DNA from 2 places in the Caballeronia sp. PC1 genome. Region 1 is predicted to be linked to the other one. Evidence: predicted binding sites of a transcription regulator. Region 1 holds the regulator's gene; the other holds the start of a gene.
What was found. Region 1 encodes HrcA, which represses chaperone genes, less so after heat shock. Its sites were predicted from a motif close to TTAGCACTCNNNNNNNNNGAGTGCTAA; they were not measured.
Positions count from the first base shown of each region.

Region 2: rpoH (RNA polymerase sigma factor RpoH) is a predicted target of HrcA. The motif match lies at 5,507-5,533, and genes of this name have one in related genera.

Region 1 is NZ_JAJUBH010000001.1:2,198,929-2,206,151, forward strand. It holds gene dnaJ (molecular chaperone DnaJ) at 1-172, opposite strand, end outside; gene dnaK (molecular chaperone DnaK) at 408-2,363, opposite strand; gene grpE (nucleotide exchange factor GrpE) at 2,606-3,208, opposite strand; gene LY284_RS10565 (hypothetical protein) at 3,555-3,716, shown strand; gene LY284_RS10570 (RNA-binding S4 domain-containing protein) at 3,688-4,095, opposite strand; gene hemH (ferrochelatase) at 4,120-5,187, opposite strand; gene hrcA (heat-inducible transcriptional repressor HrcA) at 5,307-6,323, opposite strand; gene LY284_RS10585 (NAD kinase) at 6,510-7,223, shown strand, end outside.
Region 2 is NZ_JAJUBH010000001.1:2,373,439-2,380,661, reverse strand. It holds gene ptsP (phosphoenolpyruvate--protein phosphotransferase) at 1-2,490, shown strand, start outside; gene nagE (N-acetylglucosamine-specific PTS transporter subunit IIBC) at 2,580-4,376, shown strand; gene rpoH (RNA polymerase sigma factor RpoH) at 4,507-5,442, opposite strand; gene LY284_RS11345 (acyloxyacyl hydrolase) at 5,807-6,373, shown strand; gene LY284_RS11340 (nuclear transport factor 2 family protein) at 6,419-6,802, shown strand; gene leuA (2-isopropylmalate synthase) at 6,820-7,223, opposite strand, start outside.

The DNA.
Region 1 (7,223 bases):
AGAGCATTTCATAGGCTTCCTTCGCCTCCTTGAAATTCTCTTCCGCCTTCTTGTTGTCCGGATTGCGGTCAGGGTGATACTTCATCGCGAGCTTGCGATACGCCTTCTTGATCTCGTCGTCGCTCGCGTTCTTCGCCACGCCCAGAACGTCGTAGTAATCCCGTTTCGCCATGTCGGTTCGCTGCCGCCGCGCGTCACGCGACGGTTCCTCTCAGATGCTGCGGGTTCCATGCTGCAACCCGCGCGTAAAACTCTTGCGCCTCGCCTGAAGCAACGCGCCTCTAAAAACAACGTGCCCGGAGAGCCCAAAAGGCTCGCCAGGCGCGTTCCACGTCAGACGCAAAACGCGTCCCGGTGACACCACCGAAAAGGCGCGTGGACGTTGCCGCCCACGCGCCTCACCCGGCTTAGTCCTTCTTCACTTCCTTGAAGTCGGCATCCACGACGTCGTCGTGCTGCTGGCTCGCGCCCGCTTCCGCCGATGCGCCCGCGCCTGCCGCACCCGCGGCCGCGCCCGCCGCGCCTTGCTGCGCCTGCATGTCGGCGTACATCTTCTCGCCGAGCTTCTGCGAGGCTTGCGACAGCGCTTCGACCTTCGCGTCGATCGTGGCCTTGTCCGACGCGTTGTCCTTCAGCGCGTCTTCGAGGTCCTTCAGCGCGGCTTCGATCTTCTCCTTGTCCGAAGCGTCGACCTTGTCGCCGTACTCGGCAACGGCCTTCTTCGTGCTGTGCACCAGCGCGTCGCCCTGATTGCGGGCATCGGCCAGTTCGCGCAGCTTGTGATCTTCCTCGGCGTTGGCTTCGGCGTCCTTCACCATCTTGTCGATTTCCGCGTCGGTCAGACCCGAGTTCGCCTTGATGGTGATCTTGTTTTCCTTGCCCGTCGCCTTGTCCTTCGCGCCGACGTGCAGAATGCCGTTCGCGTCGATGTCGAAGGTCACTTCGATCTGCGGCGTGCCGCGCGGTGCGGGCGGAATGCCTTCGAGGTTGAATTCGCCGAGCAGCTTGTTGCCCGCGGCCATTTCGCGCTCGCCCTGGAACACCTTGATCGTCACGGCGCCCTGGTTGTCGTCCGCCGTCGAATACACTTGCGCGTGCTTCGTCGGGATGGTCGTGTTCTTGTTGATCATCTTCGTCATCACGCCGCCGAGCGTCTCGATGCCGAGCGACAAAGGCGTCACGTCGAGCAGCAGCACGTCCTTGCGGTCGCCCGACAGAACCTGACCTTGAATTGCGGCGCCCACGGCCACGGCTTCGTCCGGGTTCACGTCACGGCGCGGGTCCTTGCCGAAGAACTCCTTCACCTTTTCCTGCACCTTCGGCATGCGCGTCATGCCGCCGACGAGGATCACGTCGTCGATTTCGCCGACCTTCACGCCCGCGTCCTTGATCGCGATGCGGCACGGTTCGATCGTGCGTTCGATCAGTTCTTCGACGAGCGCTTCGAGCTTGGCGCGCGTGAACTTGAGGTTCAAGTGCTTCGGACCCGACGCGTCCGCCGTGATGTACGGCAGGTTGATGTCGGTCTGCGCCGTCGACGACAGTTCGATCTTCGCCTTTTCAGCGGCTTCCTTCAGGCGTTGCAGCGCGAGCACGTCTTTCGACAGATCGACGCCCTGCTCTTTCTTGAACTCGCCGATGATGTAATCGATGATGCGCTGGTCGAAGTCTTCACCGCCGAGGAACGTGTCGCCGTTCGTCGAGAGCACTTCGAACTGCATTTCGCCGTCCACGTCCGCGATTTCGATGATCGAAATGTCGAACGTGCCGCCGCCCAGGTCGAACACGGCGATCTTGCGGTCGCCCTTTTCGGCCTTGTCCAGACCGAACGCGAGCGCGGCCGCCGTCGGCTCGTTGATGATGCGCTTGACTTCCAGACCGGCGATGCGGCCCGCGTCCTTCGTTGCCTGACGCTGGCTGTCGTTGAAGTACGCCGGAACCGTGATGACGGCTTCCGTCACCGGCTCGCCGAGGTAGTCTTCAGCGGTCTTCTTCATCTTGCGCAGCACTTCGGCGGAAACCTGCGAAGGCGCGAGCTTCGCGCCGTGCGCTTCGACCCATGCGTCGCCGTTGTCGTGCTTGACGATCTTGTACGGCATCAGGCCGATGTCCTTCTGCACTTCCTTTTCGTCGAAGCGGCGGCCGATCAGGCGCTTGACCGCGTACAGCGTGTTGCGCGGGTTCGTGACCGACTGGCGCTTGGCGGGCGCGCCGACGAGGATCTCGTTGTCATCCATGTACGCGATGATCGACGGCGTGGTGCGCGCGCCTTCCGAGTTCTCGATGACCTTGACCTGATTGCCTTCCATCAGCGCCACGCACGAGTTCGTGGTGCCGAGGTCGATACCGATGATTTTGCCCATTTTTTATCACTCTCCTAACTTTGATCGCGGTGGCGTTGCGGCGGGCGGGACTACGCGCCCCACGCCGGCTTATGCCGATTTACCGGGCCGAACGCCCAAAATTCATACCTGTACGCAAGATAAGAGCGCCAGTTTCGATTTCAAGACCCTGAAAGCGATGCGGTCTATAACTTTTTTTGCGCGGGACGCCATGCCGGCCGGTCGCCGCCGAAGTTCGCCGGCGGCGACGCGGGTCATGCGCGTTACTTCGGCGCGGCGACCGTCACGAGCGCCGGGCGCAAGACGCGGTCGGCGATGACGTAGCCCTTTTGCAGCACCGTGACGACGGTATTCGGGTCCTGCTCCGCCGGCACCATCGAAATGGCCTGGTGGCGATGCGGATCGAATTTCTCGCCGACCGGATTCACCGCGATCACGCGGCCTTTCTCGAGCGCGCCCGTCAACTGGCGCAGCGTCAGTTCGACGCCCTCGCGCACCTTGGCGAGATCCGACGATTGATCCGCAAGCGCGGCTTCGAGGCTGTCGAGCACGGGCAGCAGGTTTTCCGCGAAATTTTCGATGGCGAATTTATGCGCCTTCGCGACGTCTTCCTGGCTGCGGCGGCGCACGTTTTCCGCTTCGGCCTTGGCGCGCAGAAAATCTTCCTTGAGCGCGGCAATCGTGGCCTGCGCTTCGGCGAGGGCGCTTTCGGCCTCATTCGGCGCCGCTTGCGGCGCGGCAGCCGCGTCCGCCGGTGCGGCCTGCGGCTGCTGAGCCGTGGCGTTGGTCGTGTCGGCGGCCTGGCGCGCGTTTTCGTCGGCGGGCGCCGGGTTCTGGCTCGCTGAATTCTCTTGCGTGTTTTCCATGTCGCTGAATGTGTATTGCTGTGAGTTGAGTCGGATGCGAAAGCGGCCGTTGATCACCGGGGCCGCGTTTTTCGCACTAGCGGCGGAAATTGGGGCGTCCAGGACTTTTTCAAGGCTTCGGATGAATTTATCCGCCCCTCGGTGGCGCGAAAATGACCCGGAACAGACACTTCAGCGCGCCGCGCCAACTTCAGATTGAGGGAAAGCCCTAAGTCGCCTACACTTCGAAAAAGCACCGCAGGAAGCACGTTAACCCTAATCCTACGAATGCTTCAATCCGCTTCAGCCCATGCCCGTTTCCTGACCCGGCCGAACACTGACCGGGCAACCCGCTCTTGGGGGTACCATGAAACTGACCTTTGCTATCGCGGTGGTCGCCCTGGTACTCGTCGCGGGAACGACCACCATTTGCATGTCCGGCGCCGTGACCGACCGTAACATCGAGTACGGCGGTGTTCACGCGACCATGGAAAGCTTCTTCAGTCCGGATCTGAAAATTTGTCGATGACGCGCCGGTCGCGCTTCGTCGGCCTGCCTTGCATGTTGGCCGCGGGCTCGCGGAAATGCTTGCGGCGCTCGGCTTCGGCCACGCGCTTGGCGCGCCCTTCTTCGGTTTCGGCATAAAGCGTCTGCGCGACCGTCGCCGGGCCGCGCACGTCGCACACGCCGAGCACTTCGACCTGCCAGACGAGCCGCTCGATATCGATCTCGACGATATCCCCGATACGCACGTCCTTCGACGGTTTCACGTTCGCGCCGCCGATCTTCACGCGGCCTTTTTCGACCGCATCGCTTGCGAGCGAACGCGTCTTGAAGAAGCGCGCCGCCCATAACCATTTGTCGATGCGCAAACGCGCGCCGGGTTCCGTCGAAATCTTGTAGTTCATCAGCGATCTTTCCTAAAGCCGCGTTCAGGCGACGGCCGTGAGCGGCTGCACGGTCTGCACCGGCCATCCCTGAAGATGCTGCGCGGCGATCTCTCCCAGCGCCTTGATCCACGCGGGCGACGAATTGAGGCAGGCGATGCGGTGAAAATGCTTGCCGCCGGCCTTCAGGAATTCGTCACGCACCTCGATGCCGATTTCCTCGATGGTCTCCAGGCAATCGGCCGTGAAGCCCGGGCAGAACACGTCCACGCGCGCGACGCCGCCCGCGCCCAGTTCCGCGACCGTCGGCGCGGTGTACGGCTGCAGCCACTCCGCGCGGCCGAAGCGCGACTGGAACGTCACGCGGCACTCGACCGGCGTGAGCCCGAGCGCGGACGTCAGCAGCGAGCCGGTCTGCTGGCACTGGTCGTGATAGGGATCGCCAAGGTCCATCGTGCGCTTGGGCACGCCGTGAAAGCTCAGCACGAGCTTGTCGCCGGCGGCGAAGTCGGGCGCGCCGTGATGCCGCCAGTAGTCGCGCACCTGCTCCGCGAGCGCGGCGATATATGCCGGATGATCCGCGTAATGGCGGATCGTGCGGACCTCGGGCTGATTGCGCACGCGCCTGAGCGCAGCAAACGCGTCGTCGAACGCGGTGGCTGTCGTGGACGACGAATATTGCGGATACATCGGCAGCAGCAGAATGCGGTCCGCGCCTTCGAGCTTCAGTTGATTGAGCATCGCGCCGATGCCGGGCGTGCCATAGCGCATCGCGTAATCGACGATCACGTGATAGTCGTTCGCCGCGAAAAGCCGCCGCAGCCCCTCGACCTGCTTTTCCGTGTGCACGCGCAGCGGCGAGCCTTCCGGCATCCACACTTGCGCGTATTTCCTGGCCGACGCGCGCGAGCGGAACGGCAGGATCGCGCCGCGCAGAATGATCTGCCAGACGAACGCAGGAATTTCGACGACGCGCGGATCGGACAGAAACTGCGCCAGATATTTGCGCACCGCTCGCGGCGTGGGCGCGTCCGGCGTGCCGAGATTGATCAGCAGCACCGCGACGCGATGCGAAGCGCTGGGCTGCGAGGGCAACTCGAGGTCGAAACGCATAGGGGAAGCGGGCCGGAAGGTCGTCGTCGGAAAAGGTGAAGCCATTATAGCGGCGCGCTTCTCGACGCATCATTGGCCGAACGGCCTAGTGGCGGACCCGTGCGCGATGCGCCAGGATGTCACTGATGACTGAGCGACATCGACAGCAAACGCGCGGTGATGTCCACGATCGGAATGACGCGGTTGTACGCCATGCGCGTCGGGCCGATCACGCCGAGCGTGCCGACGATCTTGCCGTTGACTTCGTACGGCGCCGTCACGACGCTCATTTCCTCGATCGGCACGAGATTCGATTCTCCGCCGATGAAAATCTGCACGCCTTGCGCGTGACTCGAAACATCCAGCAATTGCAGGAGGCTCGTCTTTTGGTCGAACAAGTCGAACAGCTTGCGCAGCCGTGCCATGTCGGACGAAAGGTCCGCCACTTCCAGCAGGTTGCGCTCGCCGGAAATCAGCACGGTGTCCGTGGGGTCCGTCTCGGCGGTGCTCGCGACCACGGCGGCCTGCATGAGCGCGGTCATGTCGCCATGCAACTGGTCGATTTCCTCGCGCAGACGCCGGCGCACTTCGTCGAAGGACAGGCCCGCGAAATGCGCGTTGATGTAATTGGAGGCCTCGACGAGCTGCGAGGGCGAGTAGTCGCGCTGCGTGGCCATCATGCGGTTCTGGACATCGCCTTCCGGTGTCACGATGATGAGCAGAATGCGCTTGTCCGACAGCCGCATGAACTCGATCTGCTTGAACATGTGGCTGCGGCGCGGCGTGAGCACGACGCCCGCGAACGACGAGAGATTGGACAGCACGCTCGCCGCCGCCGCGACGATCTTCTGCGGCTCCTCGCCTTGCAGGCGGGTCTTGACCGCAGTGGTCATCGCTTCGTCTTCGGGGCCTTCTACAGTCAGCATCGTGTCGACGAAGAGCCGGTAGCCGCGCGGCGTGGGAATGCGGCCCGCCGACGTATGCGGACTCGCGACCAGGCCGAGCTCTTCCAGGTCCGACATGACGTTGCGGATCGTCGCGGGGCTCAGTTCGAGGCCCGAATGACGTGATAACGTGCGCGAACCGACCGGCTGACCTTCGGCGATGTAGCGCTCGATCAACGTTTTCAGGAGGGTTTGTGCACGTGGGTCTAGCATGGGCAAATTCTAGCTCAACGAGTCGGGGGGCGGCGAGCCGCGCCGCGTGCGCCGCGTTCAACGTCCGCTCCATTCTAGCGAGAAACGGCGGGCCCGCCCGTGCGGCGTCGCGCGGCCCCGCGAAAGCGCGTCCGGAGGCCGTCACCCACGGTTCTTTTCGCTCTCTGACTATGGTGTAATGCCGGCATGGAAATTGGCCAATTCAAGACCGTCGCCCTCGTGGGGCGCACCAACACGCCGGGCATCGAGGCGCCGCTGAGAGCGCTCGCCGATCTCCTTGCGCAGCAAGGGTTCGAGGTCGTGTTCGAGGCGGGCACCGCGAAGGACGTCGGCGTCACGGAATTCCCGGCGCTGTCCATCGCCGAGATGGGCGCGCGCGCGGACGTCGCGATCGTGCTCGGCGGCGACGGCACGATGCTCGGCATCGGCCGGCAGCTCGCGCCGTACAAGACGCCGCTCATCGGCGTGAATCACGGGCGGCTCGGCTTCATCACGGACATTCCGCTCAAGGCCATGCGCGAGATCGTGCCGCAGCTGCTCGCCGGCCAGTTCGAGCGCGAGGAGCGCAGCCTGCTCGAAGCGCGCATCGTGCGCAACGACAAGCCGATCTACCACGCGCTCGCCTTCAACGATGTCGTCGTGAACCGTAGCGGCTTCTCCGGCATGGCGGAGCTGCGCGTGTCCGTCGATGGCCACTTCATGTACAACCAGCGCTCGGACGGCCTGATCGTCGCCACGCCGACCGGCTCGACCGCCTATGCGCTGTCGTCCGCGGGGCCGATCCTGCATCCGCAGTTGCAAGGTTTCGTGCTCGTGCCGATCGCGCCGCACTCGCTGTCGAATCGTCCGATCGTGCTGTCCGACGACTCCAAAGTGACCATTCAGATCATCGCCGGGCGC
Region 2 (7,223 bases), 170 kb from region 1:
GACGTGCCCGATCCCGTGTTCGCCGAAGGCATGTTCGGCGATGGCATCGGCATCGATCCGCTCGATAACGTGCTCGTTTCGCCCTGCGACGGCACCATCACGCACCTCGCGCGCACGCATCACGCGGTCACGATGCGCACGAAGGAAGGCGCGGAGATTCTGGTGCATATCGGCATCGACACGGTCGAGCTGGGCGGCGAAGGTTTCGCGCCGCTGGTCGAGCAGGGTGCGACGGTGCGCGCCGGCCAGCCGCTGATCGAATTCCATGCCGATTACGTTGCGCAGCACGCGCCGAGCCTCGTCTCGGTGATCGCGATCGCTAACGGCGACGCGTTCGACGTTGCCGAGCGCGCGGGCCGCGGCGTGGTGAAGGCGGGCGAGCGATTGCTCGTGCTGCGCGCGAAGCGCGGCGAAAAAGCGGACTCGGCGCGCAACGGCGCGGTCGTGCTGGAAGAAGCGCGCCGCAGCCTGACGCTGGCGCACGCGGGCGGCCTGCATGCGCGTCCGGCTGCGCGGGCGCGCGAAGCCGCGCGTGGTTTCGACGCGAAGGTCGAGATTCGCTACGAAGGCAAGAAGGCGCCGGTGGAAAGCGTGGTCGGTCTGCTCGGTCTCGGCGCGGGCGAGGGCGCGACCATCGAACTGGTCGGCATCGGCTCGCAGGCACAACAGGCGGTGGAAGCCGTCGCCGTCGAATTGTTGCGCGCCGCGCATGGCGAAGTCGAAGAGACGCCCGCGCGCCAGAAATCGCCGGCGCCGCTCGCGAAGTCCGCTGCATCGGGCGAACCGCTGCCGCCGAACACGCTCGCGGGCGTGTGCGCGGCGCCGGGCATCGCCGTCGGCACGCTCGTGCGCTGGGACGATCAGGAGATCGTGCCGCCCGAACAGGCAAGCGGCTCCTCGGCGGCGGAAAGCCGTGCGCTCGATAAAGCCATCGCGCAGGTCGATGCTGAACTCGGCGAAACCGTGCGCACCGCGTCGCAGCGGGGCGCGGTCGGGGAGGCTGGCATTTTCGCGGTGCATCGCGTGCTGCTCGAAGACCCGACGCTCGTAGACGCCGCGCGTGATCTGATCAGCCTCGGCAAGAGCGCGGGCTTCGCATGGCGCGAGGCGATCCGCGCGCAGATCGCGCTGCTCTCGAACGTGCAGGACGATCTGCTCGCCGAGCGCGCGGCCGATCTGCGCGACATCGAAAAGCGCGTGCTGCGCGCGCTCGGCCTCACCAACACGACGGCGCGCGAGCTGCCGGCGGAAGCGGTGCTCGCGGCCACTGAATTCACGCCGTCGGATCTTTCGTCGATCGACCGCACGCGTGTCACCGCGCTCGTGATGGCGCGCGGCGGCGCGACCTCGCACGCGGCGATCATCGCGCGGCAGGTCGGCATTCCGGCGCTCGTCGCGATCGGCGATGCGCTGCACGCCATTCCCGAAGGCACGCAGGTCGTCGTCGATGCATCGGCGGGCCGTATCGAGCATGCGCCGACGCAACTCGACGTCGAGCGCGCGCGCGCCGAACGCGAGCGTCTCGCGAACGTGCGCGAGGCAAACCGGAAGCTGTCGCAGGAAGCGGCATCGACCAAGGATGGCCGCGCGATCGAAGTCGCCGCGAACATCGCGACGCTCGACGACGCGAAGGCCGCTGTCGAGAACGGCGCGGACGCGGTCGGCCTGCTGCGCACGGAACTGCTGTTCATCCATCGCCAGTCGGCGCCGACGGTGGCCGAGCACGCGCAAAGCTATCAGGGCATCGTCGATGCATTGCAAGGCCGCACGGCGATCATCCGCACGCTGGATGTCGGCGCGGATAAGGAAGTCGATTATCTGACGCTGCCGCCCGAAGAAAATCCGGCGCTCGGCCTGCGCGGCATCCGCCTCGCGCAAGTGCGCCCCGATCTGCTCGACGATCAGTTGCGCGGCCTGCTCGCCGTGAAGCCTGAAGGCCAGGTGCGCATCCTTCTGCCGATGGTGACGGATGCCGGCGAGTTGCAACGCCTGCGCGCGCGCATCGACGAATTGTCGCGCGAGGCCGGCCGCACCGAGCCGATCGAAGTCGGCGTGATGATCGAAGTGCCGTCGGCGGCCTTGCTTGCCGATCAACTGGCGAAGCACGCGGATTTTCTCTCGATCGGCACCAACGATCTCACGCAATACACGCTCGCGATGGACCGCTGCCAGCCCGATCTCGCCGCGCAGTCCGACGGTCTGCATCCGGCCGTGCTGCGTCTCATCAAGGCGGCGGTGCAGGGCGCGGAAAAGCACGGCAAGTGGGTCGGCGTGTGCGGCGCGCTCGGCGGCGATCCGGTCGCGGCGCCCTTGCTCATCGGACTCGGCGTGACGGAACTGTCGGTCGATCCGGTGTCGGTGCCCGGCATCAAGGCGCGTGTGCGCACTCTCGATTACCAGCTTTGCCGTCAGCGCGCCGAGGACTGCCTCGCGCTCGAATCGGCACAGGCAGTAAGAACGGCAAGCCGCGAAATCTGGCCGCAGGACTGAACTGACGTCCGTTCTGCACTCAGCGCCGGCAAGCTTTTTCAGCAATCCCCGAAGCAGTAACGACAAGACTTATATTTTTGGAGAACCCGATGGACGCCAACCCGTTTGCAAAAATGCAGCGACTAGGCCGCGCGCTGATGCTGCCGATCGCCGTACTACCGGTGGCCGGCCTGCTTCTGCGTCTTGGCCAGCCCGATGTGTTCAACATCAAGATGATCGCCGACGCCGGCGACGCGATCTTCACCAACCTGCCGCTGCTTTTCGCCATCGGCATCGCGGTGGGCTTTGCGAAGGACAACAACGGCACGGCGGGCCTGGCTGGTGCGATCGGCTATCTCATCGAAGTGGCCGTGATGAAGGACATCGACGCCAAGCTCAACATGGGCGTGCTGTCGGGGATCATCGCCGGTATGGTGGCCGGCTATCTGTACAACCGCTACAAGGACATCAAGCTGCCCGAGTATCTGGCGTTCTTCGGCGGCAAGCGCTTCGTGCCGATCGCCACAGGCGTCGCGTGTCTGATACTCGGCATCATCCTCGGCCACATCTGGCAGCCGGTGCAGGCGGCCATCGACACCGCCGGCAACTGGCTCACGACGGCGGGCGCGCTCGGCACCTTCGTATTCGGCGTGCTGAACCGCATTCTGCTGGTCACGGGTCTGCATCACATCATCAACTCGCTCGCGTGGTTCGTGTTCGGCTCGTTCACGCCGCCGGGCGGCGGCGCGGTGGTGCACGGCGACCTGCACCGCTTCTTCGCGGGCGATCCGACCGCGGGCGGCTTCATGACCGGCTTCTTCCCGATCATGATGTTCGGCCTTCCGGCCGCGTGTCTCGCAATGTTCCATGAAGCCCCGAAGGAGCGCCGCGCGATCGTCGGCGGCCTGCTGTTCTCGATGGCCCTGACCGCGTTCCTCACGGGCGTGACCGAGCCGATCGAATACAGCTTCATGTTCCTCGCGCCGGTTCTCTACGCGATCCACGCGGTGCTCACCGGTCTGTCGCTCGCGATCTGCTCGGCGCTCGGCATTCATCTGGGCTTCACGTTCTCGGCGGGCGCGATCGACTATGTGCTGAACTACGGTCTGTCGCAGCGCGGCTGGCTGGCGCTCGTGATCGGCGCGATCTACTTCGTCGTCTACTACGGTCTGTTCCGTTTCTTCATCCGCAAGTTCAACATGGCGACGCCGGGCCGCGAACCGGCCACGACCGACGCGCAAACCGATGCCGACGTCACGGTCGAAGGCGGCCTGATTCCGCCGGTTCCGGGCGTGGCGGCAACGTCCGCGAACACGCGCGCTGCAAAGTACATCGCGGCGCTCGGCGGCGCATCGAACCTGACCCTCGTCGACGCCTGCACGACGCGCCTGCGCCTGTCGGTGGTGGATTCGGCGAAAGTGTCGGAACCGCAACTGAAGAATATCGGCGCGCGTGGCGTGCTCAAGCGCGGGGCGACCAACGTGCAGGTGATCATCGGGCCGGAAGCAGATCTGATCGCCGATGAAATCCGCACCGAACTCGAACATTCTTCGACGCGCGGCGCGACGCCGGCCTCGTCCACGCCGGCGCAACCGGTAGCCGCAGCCGCTGCCGCGAACGTCGATCAGACGCCCGGCCCGCTCGATCCGGACCCGTTCCGCTGGCTCGCGGTGTTCGGCGGCGCGACCAATGTCGTTTCGCTCGATGCGGTCGCCGCGACGCGCCTGCGCGTGGTCGTGCGCGATCCGTCGTCGGTGGATCGCCAGCGTCTGTCGTCGCTGGATGTGGCGTGGGTGTCGGCCGATACGTTCCATATCGTCGTGGGCGCAACGGCGCAGCGTTATGCCGAGCAACTCTCGACGCGACTGTCGTCCAAAGGCGGCGGCGCCGCGCCGCTGCCCGCCTGATGCGGTAGTCGATGCATGATTGCGGACGGCGCCTTCGGGCGCCGTTTGCTTATAAGCGCGCGATCAAATGAAAAGCCCGCCGTCTCGATGACGGCGGGCTTCGCAATTACTGCTACAGCACAGTCAGGTTTTACGCGTAGTCGTGCAACGCCGAGCGCATTTTCTTCATGGCGCTCGCCTCGATCTGGCGAATGCGCTCCGCCGAGACGCCGAATTCGTCGGCCAGCTCGTGCAGCGTCTTGCCGCCCGATCCGTCGTCCTGCACGTCGAGCCAGCGCGCCTTGATGATGCGGCGGCTGCGTTCGTCCAGCGATTCGAGCGCTTCGGCCAGGCCGTCGCTTTGCAGCTTGTCGAACTGGCGCGCCGCGATCACGTTGGTCGGCTCGTTGTGCGAGTCAGCCAGATAGGCGATAGGCGCGAATGCTTCCTCGCCATCTTCCACCTGACCTTCCAGCGCAATGTCGCCGCCCGACAGACGCGTTTCCATTTCAGCCACTTCTTCGCGCTTCACGTTCAGCTCGTTCGCGAGACCTTCGATTTCGTCCGGCGTAAAGGCCGAATGATTGGTCTTGTGGCTGCGCAGGTTGAAGAACAGCTTGCGCTGCGCCTTGGTCGTCGCGACCTTCACCATGCGCCAGTTGCGCAGGATGTACTCGTGGATCTCCGCCTTGATCCAGTGCATCGCGTACGAAACCAGGCGCACGTTTTGCTCAGGGTCGAAGCGCTTCACCGCCTTCATCAGACCGATATTGCCTTCCTGGATCAGATCGGCGTGCGGCAGGCCGTAGCCCAGATAGTTGCGGGCGATCGACACGACCAGGCGCAAGTGCGAAAGCACGAGCTGGCGCGCCGCGTTGAGGTTGCCCTGCTCGCGGAATTCGGTGGCGTACTGACGTTCCTCTGCCGGCGACAGCATGGGAATTCGGTTCACTGCTTGTATGTAGGAATCGATGTTGCCGATCTGGCCGGTCAGCATCGACGACTGTGCGTACGTCAGCGCGCCTGCCGATGAGGCCTTGGCAGGTGCCGAGCTCAATACATTCGGAAGGGTCATCGCATTGGTCACGCTCATAAGCTCCTTATCAACAATTCGCGTGCCGCCAGACGGCGGCGACAAGTCAGACACGATATTAGCACTCCGGTTCATCGAGTGCTAAGTGTTAGAGGGCGCAGGAATGAGGGAGTTCCCACAAAAGCTATCGAATTTGCGGGTTTGATAGAACAGACTGTTGCGCCGAGCGCGGTAGATGATACCGATTCGTCCGATGGTTTCGAACGGATTACCGTTTTTGTGCGCTGCGGCGAAAGAAAATTCAACAAATAGGCGAGGTGTATGCGATTTCTGCAAAGGTGGCGGAAGATCACTAAAATCCGCAGACGACATCGTTAGTGAAACACGCCCGTCTTCCGAGTAAGTAATTGGGGTGCTCATGCATAAAAACAAGACTCTCTGGCAACGTCCGCTCGCGCGTCTGACGGTTTGCGCCGCGCTCGGTGTTGCATCCACGGCCGCTCACGCAGACCGGTTCGGCGTGCAGATCGCCGGCGGCATGTCCGATCGCGACATCAATAAAGTCGATCTCGGCCTCGTCTGGGACCCCGATCTGACCTGGTGGGAAATCGGCGGCTTTCACTTCACGCTCGTCGGCGAAGGGCACGTGTCGTACTGGCACTCGACCATGCCCTACACCACCAACCCGGATATCTGGGAGTTCGGGGTGACGCCGATGGTGCGGTTTGTGAAAAGCTCGGGCTATTTCCGGCCGTTCATCGAGGCGGGCGTCGGCGTGCGGCTGCTTACGCACGCGCGTTTCTCGCCGTTTTTCACCGCATCGACGGCATTCCAGTTCGCTGACGTGGTGGGCATCGGCGTGATCTTCGGCCAGAAGCAGAGCTATCAGGCCGGCTTTCGCTACCAGCATGTGTCGAACGCGGGTATCAAAGAGCCGAATCCTGGTATAAATTTCAGCCAGCTATATCTGCAATACAACTTCTGACGAGGCGCCGGCGCATCGGTTCCTCGACACAAGGGGAATCGACAGATGCCGGCAAAAACCATTGAGGCCATACGCGGCCTCGAGCGCGATCGCTTCCGGGCGATGGTCGAGGGCGACGGCGCGGCGCTGGACACGCTGCTGGCCGAAAACGTCAGCTACGTGCACACGAACGGCAAGCGCGAGACGAAGCGTCAGTTCATCGACGCCATTGTTGCGGGCCGCCGCCGCTATCGCCAGATCGAAATCCAGTCGCAGGACGTGCTGCCCGCCGGCCGCGATACCTGTCTGGTATCGGGCCGCGCGCTGGTCGAAATGGAGTCGAAGAACGGCGCGCTGCTCTTTCCGATCGCCTATACCGCCGTGCACGTTCAGACCGAAGGCCAGTGGCAACTGCTCGCGCTGCAGGCGACGCGCGTGGCGCTCGAATAACCACGCGCGCGTTTTTCTTACGCTTCGAGCGCTTCGTCCTGCGTTTGCTGCGCGCGCTCCACGATCCGTCCCGACCGGTTCACCGCGCTCACGACCGCATCCGCGACCGCCAGCCCCGGATTTTCATGCACCGCGACGCCGAAGCGCGTCGGACCGTCGCCGACCCGGCAGCCGACAAACGCAGCGGTATCGCCGCCCGCCGTGACCGCCGTTTCGAACCAGTTGACGGCCGCATCGACATCGAGCGCGGCCGCGACCGTCTGCGCCCACGCGTCGCCGCCTGCCGCGCTCGCCGCGGGTGAAACCGCGACGCGCCTTTCGAACACCGCCAGCGTCGCCGCATCGATGCGCGACACCGGCCCGCCCGCATCGAAATATTCGCGCCGGAAGAGTTCGCAGATCGCTTCGCCGCCGATCTCCG